DNA from 3 places in the Cellvibrio sp. PSBB023 genome. Region 1 is predicted to be linked to each of the others. Evidence: predicted binding sites of a transcription regulator. Region 1 holds the regulator's gene; each other region holds the start of a gene.

The links. Region 1 encodes sigma-54, which starts transcription at its own class of promoters, with help from an activator protein. Its sites were predicted from a motif close to TGGCACANNNNTTGCNNT; they were not measured.
Region 2: a site for sigma-54 is predicted at 1,954-1,971, ahead of cynS (cyanase). Genes of this name have one in related genera too.
Region 3: a site for sigma-54 is predicted at 1,286-1,303, ahead of B0D95_RS13850 (type IV pili methyl-accepting chemotaxis transducer N-terminal domain-containing protein). Genes of this name have one in related genera too.

Annotation. Positions count from the first base shown of each region.
Region 1 covers NZ_CP019799.1:2,115,623-2,118,773, forward strand. Annotated here, with positions in the region: gene lptA (lipopolysaccharide transport periplasmic protein LptA) at 1-16, shown strand, start outside; gene lptB (LPS export ABC transporter ATP-binding protein) at 22-747, shown strand; gene B0D95_RS09390 (RNA polymerase factor sigma-54) at 901-2,553, shown strand; gene hpf (ribosome hibernation-promoting factor, HPF/YfiA family) at 2,654-2,944, shown strand; gene ptsN (PTS IIA-like nitrogen regulatory protein PtsN) at 3,016-3,151, shown strand, end outside.
Region 2 covers NZ_CP019799.1:3,447,621-3,450,771, reverse strand. Annotated here, with positions in the region: gene B0D95_RS14935 (XRE family transcriptional regulator) at 75-446, shown strand; gene B0D95_RS14930 (RES family NAD+ phosphorylase) at 446-1,195, shown strand; gene cynS (cyanase) at 1,388-1,828, opposite strand; gene B0D95_RS14920 (sigma-54-dependent Fis family transcriptional regulator) at 2,138-3,151, shown strand, end outside.
Region 3 covers NZ_CP019799.1:3,181,317-3,184,467, reverse strand. Annotated here, with positions in the region: gene B0D95_RS13855 (ABC transporter ATP-binding protein/permease) at 1-1,123, shown strand, start outside; gene B0D95_RS13850 (type IV pili methyl-accepting chemotaxis transducer N-terminal domain-containing protein) at 1,407-3,151, shown strand, end outside.

The sequences.
Region 1 (3,151 bases):
TGCCACCGATAACTGATTCCTATGCCTAGTTTGCACGCACGCCACCTCGCCAAAAGCTACAAAAAACGCAAAGTCGTTATCGATGTATCAATCACCGTAGAAAGCGGTCACATTGTTGGCTTACTGGGCCCTAACGGCGCCGGAAAAACCACCTGCTTTTATATGATTGCCGGTCTGGTACCAGCGGACAATGGCAGCGTACTGATTGATGATCGCGATATTACCCAACTCCCCATCCATGGCCGCGCCCGCGCCGGAATTGGTTATTTGCCGCAGGAAGCTTCTATTTTTCGCAAACTCACCGTCGCCGATAACATTATGGCGATCCTCGAGACCCGCAAAGACCTGAGCCGCGAAACACGCCTTGAAAAACTGGAGGCACTACTCAATGAGTTTCATATCACCCACATTCGCGATAGCTTGGGCATGGCCCTCTCTGGCGGTGAACGCCGTCGCGTAGAAATTGCGCGCGCGCTGGCAACTGACCCCAAGTTCATCCTGCTTGATGAACCCTTCGCCGGGGTAGACCCCATTTCCGTAAATGACATCAAAGAGATTGTCCGACACCTCAAAGACCGCGGCATCGGCGTATTGATTACGGATCACAATGTGCGTGAAACCCTGGATATCTGCGAAACCGCCTACATAGTCAGCGAAGGTCATATTATTGCGGAGGGCGATGCTGATACTGTCCTCAGCAATAGCAAAGTCCGCGAGGTTTACCTGGGCGAACACTTCCGGCTGTGATGAAATCCCACCAACAAACAGCTTGACATTTAAGTTTCTTTATACTCTAGGCATAAAGCTTGCTTACAGATGTTGCTTGCGGCGCAAACCCTGACTAAACTCCACCTAACAGATGTTTTCCATCCCGCGTTATAAGGGTTTGTTGCTACAACAATGAAACAATCTCTCCAGCTTAAACTCGGCCAACAGCTGACAATGACCCCCCAATTGCAACAGGCAATTCGCCTTCTGCAACTGTCCACACTGGATCTACAACAGGAGATTCAGGAAGCCCTCGAATCCAACCCGATGCTTGAAGTTGAAGAGAGCTTTGACTCATCAGCCAGCAGCACCGATTACGAAGGCAGCGAACAAGACAAGATTGACTACACCCGCCAACAGGAAATTGCCGCTGAATCCGGCACCGACAATAGCGCGGACTTTAGCGCAAGCGATAACTTCTCCTCAGCGACCAGCGACAACTTCAACGAGCCCGGCTATAGCGAAACCGAAAGCTTTGGTGACAGCGAAGGCTTTACTGATGGGGAATCCTTTGGCGATAACGATGTCTATGGTGAAGGTGAGAGTTTTAGTGCCGACAGCGGCGACTGGAGCGATTCAATCCCCAGCGACCTGCCTGTAGACACCAGTTGGGACGATGTTTACCAAACCTCATCCACCGGAAATTCCAGCAATTACGACAACGAAGACAGTGACTTTGAAAGCCGTCGCGCAGTAACCGATTCACTCTACGATCACCTGATGTGGCAACTCAACCTGACACCCATGTCTGATCGCGACCGGGTTCTGGCTATGGCGATCATCGACGCAGTTGAGCCCAGCGGCATGCTTTCCATCACCCTTGAAGAAATATTTGAAGGCATGCGCGGTGATTTTGAAGAGCTGGAGCTGGATGAAGTTGAGGCCGTTCAACACCGCTTACAGCAGTTTGATCCCTGTGGCGTTTGCAGCCAGAATCTCTCGGAATGTTTATTGGTGCAACTGCAGCAATTCGACCCGAAAACACCTTTTTTGGATTCAGCAAAGCTGATCGCCAAACAGTATTTGCCCTTGCTGGGAAGCCGCGACTACCGTCAATTAATGCGGCGTACCAAATTGAAAGAGGCGGAATTAAGTCAGGCAATCGCTCTTATTCAAAGCCTGAACCCGCGCCCGGGCGATATTATCGCCAGTGGTGATACCGAATATGTAGTACCGGATGTATTTGTAGAAAAACGCGATGGCCGCTGGATTGTTGAACTGAACCCGGAGATAGCACCACGCCTGCGGATCAATTCCAACTACGCTTCCATGGTGAAGCGTGCCGATTCAAGTAGCGATAACACGTTTCTCAAAGATAACCTGCAAGAAGCCCGCTGGTTCCTGAAAAGTTTGCAGAGCCGCAATGAAACCCTACTCAAAGTAGCAAGCTGTATTGTGGAAAAACAACGTGGCTTTCTTGATTACGGCCCCGAGGCGATGAAACCACTGGTGCTGCACGATATTGCAGAAATTGTAGAGATGCACGAATCCACTATCTCGCGCGTGACTACCCAGAAATACATGCATACCCCACAGGGAATCTTCGAGCTGAAGTATTTTTTCTCCAGCCACGTGAGTACTGACAGTGGTGGCGAATGTTCCTCAACGGCAATTCGCGCCATCATCAAAAAATTGGTGAGCGCCGAGAACCCCAAAAAACCGTTGAGTGACAGCAAGATTACCGACCTGCTCGCCGAGCAGGGAATACAAGTAGCTCGTCGGACCATTGCGAAATATCGCGAATCGCTGAATATTCCGCCCTCCAACGAGCGTAAAACAATTTAATTCCTAGCCCTATAAATACGAAATTCGGAAGAAAAATCATGGATGAGCTGTTGGGTTGTGGTAACCACAACCATTTTGTTTCTATCGAGAGGAAGTATCTATGCAAATAAATATCAGTGGTCATCATCTGGAAGTTACCGATTCGCTAAGAGACTATGTCAGTAGCAAAATCGAGCGCTTAAGCCACCACCACGATCGCATTACCAGTACGCATGTCATCCTCTCTGTCGATAAATTAATTCAAAAAGCAGAAGCCACTATTCATGTCAGCGGTAAAGATTTATTTGCCGATGCTACCCATGAGGACTTGTATGCTGCGATTGATTCTCTGGCCGATAAATTGGATCGCCAACTGATTAAACACAAAGAGAAGATGCGCAGCCATCGTTAACCCACGCTATGCAGCGGCCCCAGTGGCCCGCTGCATTCAACATTGTGAGATTCCTGGTAATCACCCTAGCCATGCAAATTCAAACTCTTATCAGCCCTGGCCGCACGCTGTGTGGTATCGAAGGCGGCAGTAAAAAACGCGCCCTGGAACTATTGGCAAACGCCATTGCACAGGATGTCCCCGGTATTGATGCGGACGACTTGTTTC
Region 2 (3,151 bases), 1.3 Mb from region 1:
TAAAACTTGTTCATTTTGCATATATAAACTATCATAAGTGCAGATTGCACATCGTTTAACGATAGAGGTTCACCATGTCAGCACTTGCACAAACCAGCCCGGATCCAGCATCGGTACTCGCCAAAGCGGTATTGAATGCCGCCGACCAGCTCGGGTTAAAACAAGCTGAGTTGGCCGCTGTATTGGGAATCCACCGCACGGCTGTGAGCCGCCTTAAACAAAACCCGGCACTCGACCCTAAATCCAAGCAGGGCGAACTGGCGCTGCTCGTGATCCGTATCGCCCGCGCGCTTTTTGCGTTGACCGGGGGCGATAAAGACTGGATCAAACACTTTATGCACAACCCCAATAAAGTGACTGGCGGCATTCCCGCCAAACAAATGGAGAGCATCCAGGGGTTGATACAGGTTATGCAATTTGTGGATGCTATCCGGGGTAAAGTTTGATGATATGGGAGGACTGCAAGGGAACGCAGCAGATTAAACCCCTTGCGGGCACAGTTTACCGTTTAGTTGAGAGCCAGGAACAAATTGCTACCCTGGGTTATGTGGATACCCTGGAAGAACAAGCACTGCTTGAAGAGATGCTTGAAATAACCAAGCCGACCCATCCATTTACCACTGAAGGTTTTCACTACTTATTAAAAACCCCTTTTCGCTACCCACCACTGAAATGGGGTTCCCGTTTCGGCCGCATCCATGAACCGGGCATTTTTTACGGTGGCAGCAATACACACACCACGCTAGCCGAATCGGCTTACTATCGATTTGTCTTCTGGTACTCGATCGATGCCAGCCCAATCAAAAATACCATCCGCACCGAGCACACACTATTTAGTGCAGATTACCAATCGAATCACGCCATTCAATTGCACTCTGCACCCTTTAATCAATTTCTGAACACACTCACTCATCCACAAAACTATGCCGCAACCCAACAGTTGGGCACAGCAATGCGTACTGCAAATGTAGCTGTCTTTGAATACCCTTCTGCGCGCGACCCACAACAAGGCACCTGTATTGGCTTATTTACACCTTCAGCTTTTACACAAAAACGTCCAAAAGAAATGACGGCCTGGCTGTGTGAAGTCAGTGCCAATGAAGTTGCGTTTAAACAACGGGACAGAGCAGAAGTCATTCGATTTAGCCTCGACACTTTTTTGGTAGATGGAACATTACCCTTGCCGGCAGGATGATTTTTATCCTGGCTATAACAACTTTATTTGAATAACAAAACGGACCTAATCACATCCAACTTGCGGCTTGCTGAGATCAATCGCGTAAGGTCTTGTACTTACCTCACTGCTGGCAAGACTTTCCTGAATGTTGTTTACAGCCGTCACCACAAGTCACCTCCTGTGCTTGTGGTGCGTAAAACATCACATCCACTACCAAGCTTTGTAAGGCAAGAATTTACCGTTGAGATGGATAATAACGCGATCGCCTTTTGGATTTTCCTCTTTGCCAATATCCATAGAAAAATCGATCGCACTCATAATGCCGTCGCCAAATTTTTCGTGAATAATTTCTTTAATGGTTGGGCCGTACACACCAATCATTTCATAGAGGCGATAAATCAAGGGATCTTGCGGAATGCTATGTTCCCAACTTTTGCTCGGGCATTGCATAAGCGCAAGCTTGGCGGCCTCGGGTAAATCCATCAGCTTGCACAGGGCTTCTGCTTTATCTGCCGGCGCGCTGTTCATGCCAAGGCAGACAGATGTCGTCCAGACTGGCGACATGCCGATACTGGCTGCAATTCCCTCCCAGGTGAGATTCATTTTTTGCTTGGCGATCACAATGGCTTCTACAACATCGTGCTTTTTCATAGGGCTATCCTCAGGGTGATTGAACAATAAGACGGTGCATTTACGGGCGAAGCTGCATGGTTTTGAAGCGCCCCTATCAGCGCCACAAACGTCATAGCTTGCCTGTTACTAACGACCAATTACCTATTGCGATAGCTGTGCCACTCCAGATTATTATTTTCAACTGATTGATTTATAAGGACTTAATATTCTTGTGCACTAGTAAATACACAACGATATGTCGTGGACAACGAAGTATCGTTGGACTTGGCACGATTTTTCGTTGTGATTGGTTAAGCCACGCATAGGGAGCAAATTCCAGTGAATGACATGACCCAATTACCAGCTATACCGCCGGTCTTTCAACAATTTGAACAGCAGAACCAATTGATCCTGAGTGCCGCCGGTGAAGGCATCTACGGCGTGGATGCCGAAGGCCGCGCCACCTTCGTCAACCCCGCTGCAGAGCGAATCCTGGGCTGGAAAGCCGAAGAATTGATTGGCAACAACATCCACCTTGCGATTCACCACAGCCACAACGACGGCACCGACTACTGTGCACAAGATTGCCCTATTTTCGCCGCGTTTCGCGATGGCAGTGTGCGACGCGTGGAGGATGAAGTATTTTGGCGGCGCGACGGTCACCCGGTACCGGTGGAATACACCAGTACACCGATCTTTGATCAGGGCAAACGCGTGGGTGCAGTGGTTATTTTTCGCGATGTCTCGGAGCGCAAAACTGCGCAAACCAAACTACATGCCACCATGGAAGCGCTGCGTTTGGCACTGGAACAAGTGGAGCAGCTCAAACACAAGCTGGAACTTGAAAATGCTTATCTGCAACAGGAAATCAGCGATACCTTTAGCTCACAGGCTATTGTGGGCACTAGCCCTGCCGTGCAGCAAATCAACTACCAAATCCAATTGGTTGCCCCAACGGTGGCCACTGTATTAGTGACCGGCGAGTCGGGCACTGGTAAAGAACTAATCGCCCGCGCTATCCATCGCGTCAGTGATCGCAACCAACGCCCTTTAATTCGAGTAAATTGCGCCGCGATTCCGCCAGAATTATTTGAAAGCGAGTTTTTTGGCCATGTGCGCGGCGCCTTTTCCGGCGCCGTCTGCGCGCGTATGGGCCGCTTTGAAGTCGCCGATGGCGGCACCTTGTTTCTCGATGAAGTGAGCGAGCTACCGCTGGCATTGCAGGGAAAATTACTGCGGGTATTACAGGATGGCGAGTTTGAGCGTGTGGGTGAATCCATTACCCGCAAGGTTGATGTACGCGTAATCACCGCAACCAATCGCGACCTGAAACAAGGGGTGGAAAATGGCACCTTTCGCGAG
Region 3 (3,151 bases), 1.1 Mb from region 1:
GCTCAATTATGAAACGGTAAAATATTTTAATAACGAAAAATACGAAGCAGAAACCTACGACAGATTTCTCGCTAACTGGGAAACGGCCAAACTCAAAAATCGTATGTCGCTACTGGCGCTCAACTCCGGGCAAGCACTGATTATCGCCCTGGCAATTACCGCCATGATGTGGATGGCCGCGCAAAGTGTGTTGAATAAAGAAATGACCCTGGGCGATTTGGCGATGATCAATGCCTACATGATCCAACTGTTTATTCCGCTCAACTTTCTCGGGTTTGTCTACCGCGAAATTCGTCGCTCGCTGACGGATTTGGAAAATATGCTGGCGTTGCTAAAACGTGACGCGAGTATTCAGGATGCCGGGGATGCCCAACCACTCGCTATTGCGCGCGGCGATATTCACTGGCGCGATGTGGGTTTTGGTTATCACCCCGAGCGTCCGATAGTGCAGCAATTTAATTTGCATATTCCCGCGGGCAGCAAAGTGGCGATTGTGGGCTCTTCGGGCGCCGGTAAGAGTACGCTCGCGCGTTTGTTGTATCGCTTTTACGATATTCAATCCGGCAGTATTGAAATTGACGGGCAGGATATTCGCCGCGTGACGCTCGACAGTTTGCGCCGTGCCATCGCCATAGTGCCGCAAGACACGGTGTTATTTAATACCAGCATTCGCGCCAATATCGCCTACGGCAATCCGCAGGCCAGCGATGAACAAATTACACGGGCGATAAAAATGGCGCACCTGGAACATTTCATCAGCAGTTTGCCGCAGGGCGATCAAACCCTGGTGGGCGAGCGCGGTTTAAAAGTATCCGGCGGCGAAAAACAACGCATCGCCATTGCGCGAGTATTATTAAAAGGCGCGCCCATTTTAATTTTTGACGAGGCCACCAGCGCACTGGATTCGCAATCTGAAAGCGCTATTCTGGAAGCCATGCGCGAAGTAGCAACAGGGCATACTACCTTGGTGATTGCGCACCGATTATCCACCATTGTGGATGCCGACCAAATTGTGGTGATGGATAAAGGCTGCGTTATTGAGCAGGGCACCCACAGCCAATTATTGGAATTGCATGGCCGCTACGCACAAATGTGGGCCTTGCAGCAACAAGACGAAAAATAATAGCGATGAGGCCGTACTGCGGTCGCAAAAAAGATCCAAAGCGGTGCGCATTATTCAGTCAGTGCACCAAGCCTATACCGCTGTGTATCCGGGTGTGTGCACTGGCTGTCGTGCACAGCGCATGGAATAACCGCCCATGAGCCGTTGCCGTTAATTCTGCCTTGGCACAGCTTTCGCTATAACTAGTGCAATAAGCGCCATAGCGCGGGAGTAGTGGAGGGCAAATCTGGAGCGCCCGGCAGCTTGCACAAGGCTGCAATTCTTGGTCATCAGGGCGTGATGTATGTCGACCTCGTTGCAATTCGATTACGGTAAATACCGTGGCATTTTAATTTCCGTTGCATTGTTTTTATTGCTGGATGCTTCGGTATTGCTGCTGAATTTTTATATCTCATTTGAAATTGCCGGCGATGCGGTAGGGGTGAACCTTGCTGGTCGCCAGCGCATGTTGTCGCAGCGCATGGCAAAAACCTTGTTTGTATTGGACAGTTCACGCACCGATCCTGCCGCCTTCAACGCCGCCTACGATGAATTGTTGCTGAGCAAAACCCTGTTCGATGACACATTGCAAGCGTTTATTCAGGGTGGCCCCGTGCGCGGCGCCGGCAATGCAACAGTCATTCTGGATGCGGTGATGAATCGCGCCGGGCGCGATGCGCTACACAACACTTCACAATTATGGCGTCCCTACAAAAATGCCGTGGATCAATTAATTGCCAGTGCCGCGACCAAGAAGCCGGACGGCGAGTTAACGCCCGAGGTGGAAAACGCGTTGGCGGCCGCTGTGGCCATGGCGCGTTTGCATAACTTGCCGATTCTGGACTCCATGAATGACCTCACCCTCAGCTTGGAGGAAGTGGCCGCCTCCAAGGCAAAACGCTTGCGGTTAATCCAAACCATCGGCATCAGTTTGGCCATTGTGAATTTTTTGTTTATTTTGTTGCACTTTGTTCGTCAGTTACGCGACAGCGATGTGGTTATCGAAAAAGCGCGACGGGAAACCACAGAGATTTTGGACACAGTGAATGAAGGCCTGTTTCTGATTGATCACCAACTGATAATTGGTGAACAATACTCTGCCAAATTACCTCATATTCTTGGCATGTCAGCCGTTGCTGGTAAATCCTTTCACGCGTTGCTTGAATCCATTATCAATCCTGCTATCGCCTCATCTGTTGCTCCCTCTAGTGTTCTCTCTACTGTGCCATCCCTTGATCTATCCCTGGCTGAAACAGCTCGCCAGTATGTTGAGCTGTTGTTTGATCCAGCGATTAAAGAAAAATTGATTGGCGATTTGAACCCGCTCAACAAGGTGGCTGTGAATAGCGTGCAGGCCAATGGCGACCTGTGTGAAAAATATCTGCAATTTACCTTTGCGCGCGTCTATCAGGAACGCGCTATTTCCCATGTGTTAGTGACGGTGCAGGATATTTCTGCGCAAGTCACTCTGGCGCAGGCGCTGCGCGACAGTCGTCAACATAACGATGCGCAATTGCAGATGCTCACCAGCTTGCTGCACACTCACCCGCAACTGCTGAACGAATTTATCAACAACAGCTTTCAGTGTTTTACGCGCATTCATGGCATTTTGCAGCAGCCAACCAAAACGACACAGGCTGTGCGCGATAAAGCCGTCGCTATTTTTCGTGAGCTTCATCATTTCAAAGGTGAAGCTGCATCGCTCAAATTGGATTTTTTTGAAAACGCCGCCCATCGCATGGAAGACAGCCTCGCACAGTTGCGCAACAAACAGGATTTGACCGGCCATGATTATGCGACGCTGGCGGAACAGTTGGATAAGCTGATCAATGACACACGGCAAGTGCAGCAACTCACTGCGCGGCTCGGGCAATTTACACTGGTGTCTGCGCAGGCACCGCGCTCGTTGAATAACCAACATATCACCGGCAGCCGTCGCAACGATGGTTGGGATCACCTGCATGATTTTGTACAACATATCGCGCTGCGCAATGGTAAGCGGGTGCAATTGGTGGTGAGCGGCTTGAGCGAGATTGCGCTGGCAGCAGA